Regions from separate parts of the Fictibacillus sp. EA-CB0309 genome, predicted to be linked through region 3. Evidence: riboswitches for the same ligand, from Rfam matches in the RefSeq annotation. Region 3 holds a riboswitch; each other region holds the start of a gene.
What was found. A riboswitch is a leader RNA that binds a small molecule or an ion and turns the genes downstream of it on or off. The one in region 3 is predicted to bind S-adenosylmethionine.
Positions count from the first base shown of each region.

Region 1: it holds a riboswitch for S-adenosylmethionine, as region 3 does, so the genes downstream of both, ACEWFH_RS02105 (acyl-CoA dehydrogenase family protein) here and ACEWFH_RS11330 (YezD family protein) in region 3, are expected to answer to the same signal.
Region 2: it holds a riboswitch for S-adenosylmethionine, as region 3 does, so the genes downstream of both, ACEWFH_RS18665 (PLP-dependent aspartate aminotransferase family protein) here and ACEWFH_RS11330 (YezD family protein) in region 3, are expected to answer to the same signal.

Region 1 covers NZ_CP169271.1:347,242-351,526, forward strand. Annotated here, with positions in the region: gene ACEWFH_RS02100 (DUF817 domain-containing protein) at 1-364, opposite strand, end outside; gene ACEWFH_RS02105 (acyl-CoA dehydrogenase family protein) at 491-1,648, opposite strand; SAM riboswitch class I at 1,933-2,043, opposite strand; SAM riboswitch class I at 2,198-2,301, shown strand; partial or broken gene ACEWFH_RS02110 (LLM class flavin-dependent oxidoreductase) at 2,381-3,808, shown strand; gene ACEWFH_RS02115 (MetQ/NlpA family ABC transporter substrate-binding protein) at 3,959-4,285, shown strand, end outside.
Region 2 covers NZ_CP169271.1:3,332,093-3,336,377, reverse strand. Annotated here, with positions in the region: gene ACEWFH_RS18680 (hypothetical protein) at 1-140, shown strand, start outside; gene ACEWFH_RS18675 (nitroreductase family protein) at 232-879, shown strand; gene ACEWFH_RS18670 (hypothetical protein) at 1,146-2,207, shown strand; SAM riboswitch class I at 2,439-2,554, shown strand; partial or broken gene ACEWFH_RS18665 (PLP-dependent aspartate aminotransferase family protein) at 2,747-4,285, shown strand, end outside.
Region 3 covers NZ_CP169271.1:2,015,998-2,020,282, forward strand. Annotated here, with positions in the region: gene ACEWFH_RS11320 (homocysteine synthase) at 1-442, opposite strand, end outside; SAM riboswitch class I at 565-668, opposite strand; gene ACEWFH_RS11325 (sulfite exporter TauE/SafE family protein) at 711-1,607, opposite strand; SAM riboswitch class I at 1,820-1,924, shown strand; partial or broken gene ACEWFH_RS11330 (YezD family protein) at 2,012-2,154, shown strand; partial or broken gene ACEWFH_RS11335 (phosphoadenylyl-sulfate reductase) at 2,250-2,962, shown strand; gene sat (sulfate adenylyltransferase) at 2,990-4,186, shown strand; gene cysC (adenylyl-sulfate kinase) at 4,152-4,285, shown strand, end outside.

The DNA.
Region 1 (4,285 bases), 1.7 Mb from region 3:
ACCTCCGCCAGCTCTGACAAATATAGCTTGCAACACTAGCATACATAAAACCGCTGTAAAGAGGTACTCCGTAAATTTTAGAATATGCCTCTTCAGGATAGCTCCAAGACCCCATATGAACTTTAAATAATTCTAGAGCCAGACCGATTAAGTGAAAGACACAGATGACTTTTAATTCATCTATCGTTTCAAGTTTCGTTACGATCATCGCAACCTGTGTTAAGAGACAAAGAAGGAGTATGAAATCGTATCGAGGGATGAACGGAATGCTGACGAATTTTGAAAGAGCTAACGCACCAAAGATGATGACTGGAAAGATGCAAGAAAGTGCTTGTAAATAAGTGAATTGAAGAAGCGCCCTCATGAGTAAACCACCTTTTGTGAATTGATTAATATGGAAATATATTGTATCCATAATAACCTATGGTGATCTAAAACTCATCATACAAAAAAATATTGAGTTTATCATGAATCTGTCAGTTGACTTCTTTTATTTAAGCGCTGCATCCGCTAACGAATAGACGATGGCATCATCTGTTGGCGGATTATGAAGACCGGCTCTTACATCTCGGAAGTGCCGCTGAAGCGGATTTTGCACAGAAAGACTTCTAGCACCAACGATTCTCATCGCGAGATCAACAACTCTATTTGCGCTGTTTGTTACAGAGTGCTTAACAGCAGCGAGTTCGGTACCTAGATTATGACGTTGTTCAGGGTGGTTTACCCATTTTTCAGCAACGGCGTGAAGGATCGTTCTTGCTTGAAATAACTCAAGTTCTATCTTGCCAATCTTTCTTCTCACTTCTGGTACTTCTGAGATAGGTCCTGATAAGGTGTTAGGGCTATACTCTGATGCAAATTCAATCGCGTAATTCCGCGCTCCTCTTGCGATGCCTAGGTATACAGCAGGAACTTGAAGATACCAGCCTTTAGGAATAATGTTCTTCCCGTCTTCTATGACAAGAAGATTTTCCTCGGGTACATAAACGTCTTTTAAAAGGAGATCATCACTTTTTGTTCCTCTCATAGAGATGCTGTCCCATGTTTCTTTTACAAAAACCCCTTTTTCCCGATGATTCACTAAGAAAAATCCTTTATGGTTGGTTTCAGAAATGGTAGCAGTAATGACCGAGAAATCAAGGGCTTCTGCCATAGAAGTAAAAGCTTTGCTTCCGTTTATCAGCCATCCGTCTGCTTTCTTAACTGCTGTTGTAGTAGGAATACCCCCTCGAGACGGACTTCCTGTCGCACGCTCTGTTTGTGCCAAATTAATGAGTGCTTTTTGTTCAACAATTTTCCGGCTAAGATCAGCGAACGCGTTTCCATTCCAATGACGATTTTCTGCCGCCTCTAAAAGAGTACCCAAATGCCACCCAAGAGAAAGGGCAGTAGGTGCATCTCCCTCAGCTAAGTGCTCTTGTATAGTTAAGAATTCAACTAGATTTAACCCTTTACCACCATATTCTTGTGGAATGGTAAGAGAAAGAAAGTCATGTTTCTTAAGATCTTGAAAGTTTTCATAAGGAAAAACGCCTTCTCGATCTACAAATTCTGCCCGTTTCTTGAAAACTTCTTTTAGTGCTAGTGCGGTATTTATCGCTTCTTCAAAACTATCTTTTTGGATGGTTTTTCTCAAAGGTATGCTCATGGTTCCCTCCTATAGTTTTTTCAGTAAGTTGTTTATGTCTGGATGGTTCTTAAAAACTTCATTGTCTTGTTGGTTGGAGTGTAAGGTGCGAGACTCCTGCGGGACGAGTGGGCAGGTGAGACACTTACCGGTGCGAAGCGCGAAGTGGCTCACCGCACGCCCCGCGGAAAGCGAAGCAACCTGAAACGGAAACCAACCGCCCACAAAGACTGCAAAGGATAAACAAACAAAAAAGCCCTCTTTCAAAGACGAAAGAGGACGTAGATTCCATGTGCTAACACGCTCTCTCATCTATCAGACATTCAAAAACATCTGCTGGAATTAGCACCTTTCTTTTAATAAAAGCGGTTGCTGCAGGATCGTAGGACCAGTTCCTCCCTGACTCTTGATAAGATACAATATTTAATTATTAGTCACCACTATAGAGGATAAAGCAAACCGCTGTCAACTAAAAACTGATTGTTAAGAAAATTATTTTATTTCTCTAAATTCCATTGACAGGCTATTTGTATTCCTGTATATTTCGTTACTAAATTGAATATCATCGATTTCTTATCGAGAGAGGTGGAGGGACTGGCCCTTTGAAGCCTCGGCAACAACTATTTTTAGTACTGTGCCAATTCCAGCAAGCGCAATGGCTTGAAAGATAAGAGGAGACCTATACGTATGTTTATTTCACGTATTTTTAAACCTCTTCTTAATTTTGAAGAGGTTTTTTTATTTTCTCTTGGGATGGGTACAAAAAAATTCTATGTAACGGAGGAAACAATTTTGAGTAAAGAAATATTGTTTAACGCGTTTGAGATGACAAGTGCTATGCATAATTCTCATGGCCTTTGGAAGCACCCGGAGAACAAGAGACATAGAAACTATAAGGATCTGGATTATTGGATTGAATACGCAAAACTTCTAGAGAAAGGAAAGTTTGATGCTGTGTTTTTTGCAGATGTACTTGGCATATATGACGTGTATAAAAAAGCAAGCATCCTTCGGTCCGTGATGGACTGCAAGTGCCGCTGAATGATCCAGCGCTTCTTATATCTGCAATGGCGAGTGTTACAGAAAATCTATCTTTTGCGGTTACGGTTAGTACTACGTATGAACAGCCTTTTGGCAACGCGAGACGCTTTTCTACTCTTGATCACTTAACAAAAGGCCGGATTGCTTGGAATGTGGTCACGTCTTACTTACCGAATGCTGCGAGGAATTTTGGTTTGGAGAATATGATCAAACATGATGAGAGGTACAACATCGCTGATGAATATTTAGAGGTGTCATACAAGCTTTGGGAAAACAGCTGGGAAGATGATGCTTTTATTGAGGACCATGAAACCAATACGCTTGTTGATCCTGAGAAAGTTCATGAGATCAATCACGAAGGACAATATTTCAAAGTTGAAGGACCGCATTTAAGCGAACCATCACTGCAAAGAACGCCAGTCATCTATCAAGCAGGAACATCAGAGCGGGGGCGAGATTTCGCAGCAAAGCATGCAGAGTGCATCTTCGTAGGCGGCCCTACACCACAAAGAATCCGCTATTATGCGGACGACATCCGAGAGCGGGCAAAAAACATGGACGGAACCCAGAAAACATCAAAATCTTTTCATTCTTAAACGTGGTGGTCGGAGTAACAACTGAGGAAGCAGAAGAAAAGTTTAAAGCATATGCAAGCGTTTGGAGTGCCGATGCTGCAAAAGCACAATACGGCGCAAGCGGCTATGATATTGCTGAATATGAAGGGTTAGATCCTGACCTTCCTTTTGGATACAACAAATCAACAGAAGGCGGACATTATAAAGCAGCTATGCTTACAACCGATGCGCCTAAACCGCTCACGGTAGGAGAAGTCTTAAATCGTTTTGAGTCACCGGACAGAGGAAGTTTTATCGTCGGCAACCCAGAAGAAGTAGCAGATGGCATCCAAGCGCAGTTTGAAGAGTCTGGAGTGGATGGGTTCAACCTAAATCATCTTGTAACACCAGGCGATTTAGAATCTTTTGTGGAGTTGGTTGTACCCGTTCTTCAAGAGAGAGGACTTTACAAAAAGATTACAAAAAAGGTACGCTCCGAGAAAAATTATTTTCTCAAGGGGAGCCTCTATTGCCAAAAGACCATCCGGCGGCAAAATTCAGACGAGCTTCTGCGGAAAGTAAATAATTAGAAGAGTGGGGAGAGAGACAAATTGAAGAGATATCCATTAATTTTAATTGTAGCGATCTTGATTAGCGTACTGCTAACGGGTTGTGGTGCATCAGGAGAAGATGAAAAAAGGAAATTACATTAGGTGCCACCGTTCCATACAGTGACATGCTTGAAAAAGGGGTAAAACCTTATCTTGAGAAAAAGGGATACACCGTTGAAGTAAAAGAATTCAATGATTATGTACAACCAAATATTTCATTGAAAAGCGGATCATTGGACGCAAACCTTTTTCAGCATAAAGTTTATATGGACGCATTTGGAGCAGAGAATAATATGAAACTCGCTTCTGTGATTACAGTGCCCACTGCACCGATCGGCATTTACTCAAAGAAATACAAATCATTAGATGAAATAAAGCCTGGAAGCACGGTTACCTTAGCGAATGATCCAACTAACTTAGCGAGAGGATTGACCGTACTAAGAGATAACGGC
Region 2 (4,285 bases), 1.3 Mb from region 3:
GGAAATTAAATGCCCAAAGAGAGAGTCTAAATATCTTTCCAATTACTATTGTCAGTATTATATTGGGAATCTCTCTTACACTGATTGGTTTAAGAATAAAAACGAAAAAAGAGATGGATACAGAAAACAGTGTAAAATAGAGCGCTGTTTTTTTATGTGTTTTGAAGAGAGTTCCAATCTTTTGTATAATACAAGGAGTTAATACCATTCATTGAGTCAGAGGAGACAATCATGAAATACGAGGATTTTAAAGAAATCGTGCATGGAAGAAGAAGTGTTCGCAAGTTTACGGATGAATCAGTAGCTCAAGAAGATATTTATGAGATCATGGATTGCGCTCGCTATGCGCCGAGTGATACAAACTCACAAACATGGGAATTTATCGTAATTCGCAACAAAGATAAAGTGAAAAAAATTGAAGAGATGACGTGGGATGCTATTCATAAGCTGGCAGCCAGAGCGGAAGGGAACGGCAAGACGAAGGAAGCGAAATTGCTGACTCGTTCGTTCGGTCCATATGCCACTGCATTCTCAGGAGCTCCTGTGTTAATCATCTGTTTAGCTACTCCTTACGAATCGAAATTCCGTGAAAAAATCTTTGACCCGATCGAGCTTGCGGAAGAATCAGTTTGGGAAGAAGAAGGGATTAAGAGCAGCTGTCTAGCGATCCAAAACTTAATGCTAGCCGCACATGCGCGCGGTCTTGGTTCTTGTCCGATGACAGGTCCTGTGTTATTAGCTCAAGATGCGATTCGCGAGTATTTGGATATTTCATCTGAGAAGCAGATTAATATGGTCATTTCACTAGGTCACCCACAAGATCAGCCCAAAAAATTGGCACGAAAAGCAGTAGAAGAGATCGTAACATACGTAGATTAATCAAGAAACGACTTTCAATGGTCCTATAAGAAGGATTTTATGGAAATATAGCTCGTCCAGCGGCTGTCAAAGCACGCTGGACGAGCGCCATATGAAAAATACGAGCGCCTTAACCCCTCAAATTCAAACCTCTGTACCTTGCCCCTCATTCATCTCCCTGTGACTTCAGACCTACAAATTTTCAATAGAAAAAAGGATTCTTTTCGACAGATACCGAATATGTGTTTCATAAAACGTATTTTTCAGAATAGAAAGAGGAACATCTTATGAAAGAGACATTTGACTTAATTGACTATGCTCTGCAAAAAAGCGGACTGGGAGAGCTTAAAGATCCAACGCAATTCCAATACTTAGGCGAAGGGGCTTGGCATTATGCTTATCTCATTCAGTTGCGTACAGGTGACCCAGTAGTCGTTCGATTTCCTAAAGCGGAAGCATATGGCAGAAAAATTGAGTTTGATGAAGCGGCTTCTTACGCAGAGTATGCTGGAACAAAAGCTTACTACAAACTGGCTAACTCAGTTAAACCAGGAATCTGTCCAGAATTCTTCAATTACCATGTAGAAAAAGACAAAACGTTTACAGTTGAGTCATATGGAGGAAAGGCAATCAAACTAGATAACTTTACGGTTGTAGAAGCGTTTCAAGTAGGCGCGGAATTAGGTGAGTTCTTCAGAAATTTGAATGCTGTTCAACATGGTTTAAAAGGGTTTGGTTATCTATCATGGAACGGCAAAACGATTGAGGGGAAACTGCAGTCAGATGTTTCTGAGTTTATGAAAGAAGAGAACGATGAATATGTGAATGATTTTAATAGATTTATAGATTCTTATGATGGTTCCATACGTCCAACAGCTCTAGTTTATCTTCAAGATTGCTTAAAGAACAGAGAGATTGATGAGCAAACCATTACATTTACAAACCAAGATACATCACCTGAAAATATATTGCTTCACATAGACGGCAGAGTAAGTCTGATCGATCCAGTGCCGATTCTATATAGCGGGGATTCATTAGCAGGCAACTTTCTAAATAACTACCGAACACTGTTCCCGACGTTTTTTAATACACCGCGCTATGCCAAACATGAGTTTGATCGTTTTGAAGACAGATTGCATAGGATGGCAGATGGGTTTTTAGAAGGATATTCTAATGGAGATCTCATCGTAAAACAGCGTGTGAAACAAGAAGAGTTTATTCAGCTAACAAGTTTAGCTGCATCGCACTGGGATCTGCTGCAGTCTGGTGAATTAACGGCTGAACAGAAAATTAGGTACGGAGAAAAAGATGCGATCGCCAACCGAATACCAGTACTAGTGAAAAAATAGATGGATTTAAATGGACAGATGAAAAAAGTGGAACGAAATTGGCATAAGCTGCATAGCATGGGCATAATCTTAATTCAAAGCTGACAGTTGAACACTAAGCCGCTAAGTCTTTTGTATTACTTTTATGATTTTTCAAAAAACGGTTGACTTTTTAAAACGTAATACTCTATAATCCTATTCAAGAACAAAACAAACATCAGCACGGTAATGTGTTAAACATAATTTAATTATCTCTTATCCAGAGAGGCGGAGGGACTAGGCCCGATGAAGCCCGGCAACCAACAAACCACATTTGGTTTGGAAAGGTGCCAATTCCTACAGATCGTTTTTGATCTGAAAGATAAGAGGAGGACCAAAACCCTCTTCTTAGGAAGGGGTTTTTCTTTTTCCCCTTATTTTTCTTCAACATAAAACTTCACACCGCAATCCATTTTCATTTTAAAAATTGCATACGAAACAAGGGAAGAGTTCTAATCTTTATCCCTAGTTTTCCTATACGTTTTACCAACTTAATTTTACAAAAACAAGGAGAGGTTAACATGACTAAATCTTTTGACGGATACGATATTGAAACATTGCTTTTACACGGAGGGCAAGCGCCTGATCCGACGACTGGATCGCGAGCGGTGCCAGTCTATCAAACTACTTCATATGTTTTTTCAGATACCGATCACGCACAAAGTTTATTCGCACTCGATGAGCCAGGCAACATTTACAGCCGAATTGGAAACCCGACAGTAGATGTGTTTGAAAAAGAGTAGCCCTCCTAGAAGACGGTGTAGCAGCGGTAGCTACTTCATCAGGCATGTCAGCTATCGCACTTGCCATTCTGAATATCGCACATGCTGGTGATGAGATCGTTGCTGCTACAAATCTGTATGGCGGAACATACAACTTATTTTCTACTACTCTTCCGAAATACGGAATCAACGTAAAATTCGTTGACGCTGAGGATCCAGAGAATTTTAGAAAGGCGGTTACACCAAACACGAAAGCTTTTTTCGCTGAAACAATCGGAAACCCGAGCCTGAATGTACTAGATATTGAAGCAGTAGCGGACATCGCACATGAAAACGGAGTGCCGCTTCTAATTGATAACACTTTCGCAACACCATATGTAACAAAGCCCTTAAGCTGGGGAGCGGATATCGTCATCCATTCAGCTACAAAATGGATCGGCGGACACGGAACGGCAATCGGTGGAGTGGTGGTTGACGGAGGACGTTTTAATTGGAACTCAGAAAAGTATCCGGGATTCACGGAGCCTGACAGAAGCTATAACGGACTCCGATATGCAAATGATTTTGGAACATTGGCATTTGCAACGAAACTGCGCGTACAGCTATTACGAGATTTTGGAGCTTGCTTAAGCCCGCATAATGCGTTCCTTCTTTTACAAGGTTTAGAGACTTTGCACTTAAGAGTAGAAAAACATACAAAAAATGCGCAGGAAGTTGCTGACTATCTTGAAAAACATCCAGCAGTCGATTGGGTGTCCTATCCGGGGTTAACATCTCACCGAAGTCATGAACTGGCAAAAAAGTACTTAAGCAACGGCTTCGGGTCGATCGTAAACTTTGGAATCAAAGGCGGACGCGATGCCGGACGCAAAGTAATCAACAACATCTCACTTTGGTCACATGTTGCAAACGTGGGAGATGCAAAATCATTAATTATCCATCCGGCTTCAACAACACACCAGCAGCTAAGCGGTGAAGAGTTGCTTGCAACAGGCGTAACAGAAGAACTCATTCGCTTATCGATCGGACTTGAATCGGTGAAAGATCTAACGAATGATCTTGATCGCGCCATTCAAGTCGCAACGGGCATCGGTTCTGACAAAACAGAGATCACGATTAATGATGAAGGGGTCATTCGCTGGGCATTGCAATCATCACTTTATAAAGCGGTAGAAAACGGTCAAGAAATTCAGCGCCCTAAGACACTTGCTATCGTAGGGCTAAGTTCAAATCCAGCAAGGCCAAGTCACAGACTTGCAAGAAAAATGCAGCGCCTCGGATATAAGGTCGTTCCTGTTAACCCAAGAGAAACGGAAGTGCTTGATGAAAAAGCATATC
Region 3 (4,285 bases):
TAAACGATTGAAGATTATCGATCTCCGCAAATTGTGTTTGGATGCCGAGTTTTGGAAGTGTTACAGAGAAAAGATTATACGTACCACCATAAAGGGAAGTGGAAGCGACGATCTCATCGCCAGAACCTGCGATATTGAAAATGGCATTTGTGATTGCAGCCTGACCAGAAGCAAGGGCAAGGGCACCAACACCGCCTTCTAATTTAGCGATTGTCTGCTCAAACGCGTCTTGCGTCGGATTCATTAAACGCGTGTAGATGTTCCCGAATTCTTTTAACGCAAATAAGTTAGCAGCATGTTCCGTAGAGTTGAACTGATAAGAAGTAGTTTGGTAAATCGGTACTGCTCGCGCTCCAGTTGTCGGATCTACTTTTTGTCCTTCATGCAGTGAAATTGTCTCAAATCCAAATTGTCTTTCTTCGTTTTTTGCTTGTTCGCTCATTTTCAAATCTCTCCTCAACATTTTTTAATTTTTTGGGCATCCAATTTGAATTCAGATTCAACTTATCCAACAAAAAAGACCTCTTCCAAAAGAAGAGGTCCCGATGATTTCACACGATCGAAGTCTCATCTTTCAGAACGTTAATGTTCTGCTGAAATTAGCACCATGCGTGTACGCTGGTTGCCGGGCTTCATAGGGTCAGTCCCTCCGCCTCTCTGGATAAGAAGATTTGAATATTGAATTAAGATTTATAATACATAGCTCATAATCAATAGTCAACAGAATTTTTTAAAAATTTCGTATTTTTATTTTTGGGGTTGCTTTTTACAGCATAGATTACGCCAACAGCCCAAAAGGCTGCAAGAACAAAGTAGATTGAGAACATCGTATCGGAAGACAGTCCAACAGTAAGAAGGAGTGTTCGAATATTGGTGATGATGATTAATCCTCCCACTAGAACTCCTAAGATATGTGAGGGGATCAAGCGGACAAGCCAAGCTGCGATTGGAGCAGCGATCACTCCGCCGGCCATGAGCGCACCTACCCAAAGCCATTCGACTTGTTCCCACCCGAGTGAGATAAAGAAACCGATAGAAGCTGACACAGCTACAGCAAATTCACTTGTATCGACTGATCCAATCACTTTTCTTGTTTTCATATCTTGCTTTGCCATTAAGACAGGAGTCGTGACAGGACCCCATCCGCCGCCACCCGTTGCATCTAAAAATCCAGCTAACAAACCAAGCGGCAATAGTTGTTTTTTTGTAAAAGGCTTGCTAGTAGCTGCCCGTTTTTCACCAAGCTTAAAAAGAAAACGATACAGAATATAGACACCTAGCAAAATAAGAAAGATTGAAATATAGGGCTTTACTACATCTCCAGGAAGACTGCTTAAAAAACAAGCTCCAACAAAAGCACCAATGGAACCTGGTAGTATTAAACGAAGAACAACCTGACGATCAACATTTCCAAACTTAATGTGAGATATTCCTGAGGCAGCGGTCGTTACGACTTCTGCTAAGTGGACAGAAGCTGATGCAGCCGCTGGGGCTATACCCGCTACTAAGAGCAATGAAGTGGAAGTTACTCCATATGCCATTCCAAGTGAACCGTCGATCAATTGTGCAACAAGTCCGATAAGAGCTAGAACAATTAACTTTTTCATACTTTTCCTCCTCAAAATAAAAAGGCCCTTAACAAGTGATGTTAAGAGCCTTCGGTTTTCCGATCAGCGATGCGGATGAAATTTTAGTTATTACTATATGTTCCAAAAAGACAAAATGTCAACTGTTTGTTTAAATATTTTGTAAAAAAAGAAAAATTAAAAAATAGGTCTTGATATCCGCTTCAGATGTGATATGATTTTTAAAAATTAAACTCTTATCAAGAGTGGTGAAGGGATCTGGCCCGATGAAACCCGGCAACCTGCAATCGTAAGGTGCTAACTCCAGCAGAATGTTTTTACATTTTGGAAGATAAGGTAATACGTTTACCTCCACTATCTTTCCGAAATGGGAAGGTTTTTTTGTTTTTATAAGAGATATTTGACTTAAAAAGGGAGGCAGTGGAGTGGCGAACGAAAATAGTGCAAACGATTTTCTTCCTCAGCTTGAAAAAATGCTGAGCAGTATCAAATTTGGATCAATCACATTAATCGTACAAGATGGAAAAGTAATTCAGCTCGAAAAAACGAGAAGGTAAGAATTAAATAGCTCGCTGACTAGAAAACTAGAGGCGGTTTTAACGAATGGGCAGTGTCCTAAAAACGTTAAAGCCGCTTTTTTAATGGCAAGAAGGAGGTAACAAATTGCTAACGTACGAAACATGGGACAACAAAACCCGTGAATTTAACAGTGATAACCCTACAAAAGGTGCACTGCATGTTTTGAAGTGGGCTTATGAAACATATGAAGATGATTTGGTTTACGCGTGCAGCTTCGGAATTGAAGGAAGCGTCCTTGTTGATCTTGTTCATCAAATAAAGCCTGATGCTCAAATTGTTTTTCTTGATACGCATCTGCATTTTCAAGAAACGTATGAAGTTATTGAAGCAGCGAAGAAAAGATATCCATCTCTTCAGATCAAGTTAAAGACTCCCGCTTTATCTCTTGAAGAACAGGTGAGTAAGTACGGTGAAGAGCTTTGGAAATTGAATCCGAATCAATGCTGCAACATTAGAAAAGTGATCCCTTTAGAAGAAGAACTGAACGGAGTAACAGCCTGGCTTTCTGGCCTCCGCCGTGAACAATCACCTACCCGCCAAAACACACAATTTGTTAATCGGGATGGGCGATTTAAAAGCATTAAGATTTGCCCGCTTATTCACTGGACTTGGAAAGACATTTGGCGTTACGCACACAAAAATAATTTGCCGTACAACAAACTTCACGATAATGGCTATCCCAGTATAGGTTGTGAGCCATGTACACAGGCTGCACTAAACGCAGATGACCTTCGTTCTGGACGTTGGTCTGGTTTAGGAAACTAGAATGTGGCCTTCATCAAAATGAAAGCCAATAAAGAGAAATTTAGGAGGAGAGAAACGTAATGAGTACAATTCAGCCCCACGGAGGAAAATTAATCAGCCGTTATCAGCCAGAGACACCTTATCACCACATACAAAAAGAAATCACTCTCGATGCGACAGCACTTAGCGACCTTGAATTAATAGCTATAGGAGCATATAGCCCTTTAACAGGATTTTTAAATCAAGAAGACTATCAATCTGTTGTTCATGACATCAGGCTAAGTGATGGAACAGTTTGGAGTCTTCCGATCACGTTACCGGTGAATCGTGAAACAGCTGAAGGACTAAGGGCAGGTGAAGAAGTTCGGTTAACGTACGAAGGAGAAACTTACGGAATCCTGCAGGTTGGAGATATCTATACTCCTATTAAGCAAATAGAGGCAGAGAAAGTCTACAAAACTACTGATAACGATCACCCTGGTGTAAAGAAATTGCTAGAGCGTCCTTCTGTATACGTAGGCGGAGACATCACGCTCGTTAAACGTCCTCTGAAAAAGGAATTCAAAGCCTATCATCTCGATCCTAGTGAAACGAGAAAGACGTTTAGTGATTTGGGATGGAAAACAGTAGTAGGCTTTCAAACGAGAAATCCAGTTCACCGTGCACATGAATATATCCAAAAAACAGCGCTTGAAACGGTGGATGGCCTCTTCTTAAATCCGCTCGTCGGTGAAACGAAATCAGATGATATACCAGCTGATGTTCGTATGGAAAGCTATCATGTCCTTTTACAGAATTATTATCCAAGTGACCGTGTCTTCCTAGCTGTTTTTCCAGCCGCAATGCGCTATGCAGGTCCACGTGAAGCGATTTTTCACGCTCTCGTTAGAAAAAATTATGGCTGTACACATTTTATTGTAGGCCGTGATCATGCAGGCGTCGGAAATTATTACGGGACATATGAAGCACAAGAAATCTTTTCACAGTTTACAGCAGATGAGATCGGCATAACGACACTTTTCTTTGAACATAGCTTTTTCTGTAAAAAATGTGAAGCAATGGCCTCTTCAAAAACGTGTCCTCACACAAGTGAAGATCATGTGATTCTATCTGGAACAAAGGTACGAGAGCTGCTTCGTAATGGTGATTTGCCGCCTAGCACATTTAGCCGTAAAGAAGTAGTAGAAGTCTTAATAAATGGGCTAAGAAAACATGAAGAAAATCACCGAAAAGGAGATTCAAATGAGCAAACCTCACAATATAATTTGGCACGATAGCTCGATTACGAAAGCAGACAGGCAAAGGCAAAATAACCATTCTAGTTTTGTACTTTGGTTTACCGGTCTCTCAGGTTCAGGCAAGTCAACCATTGCGAA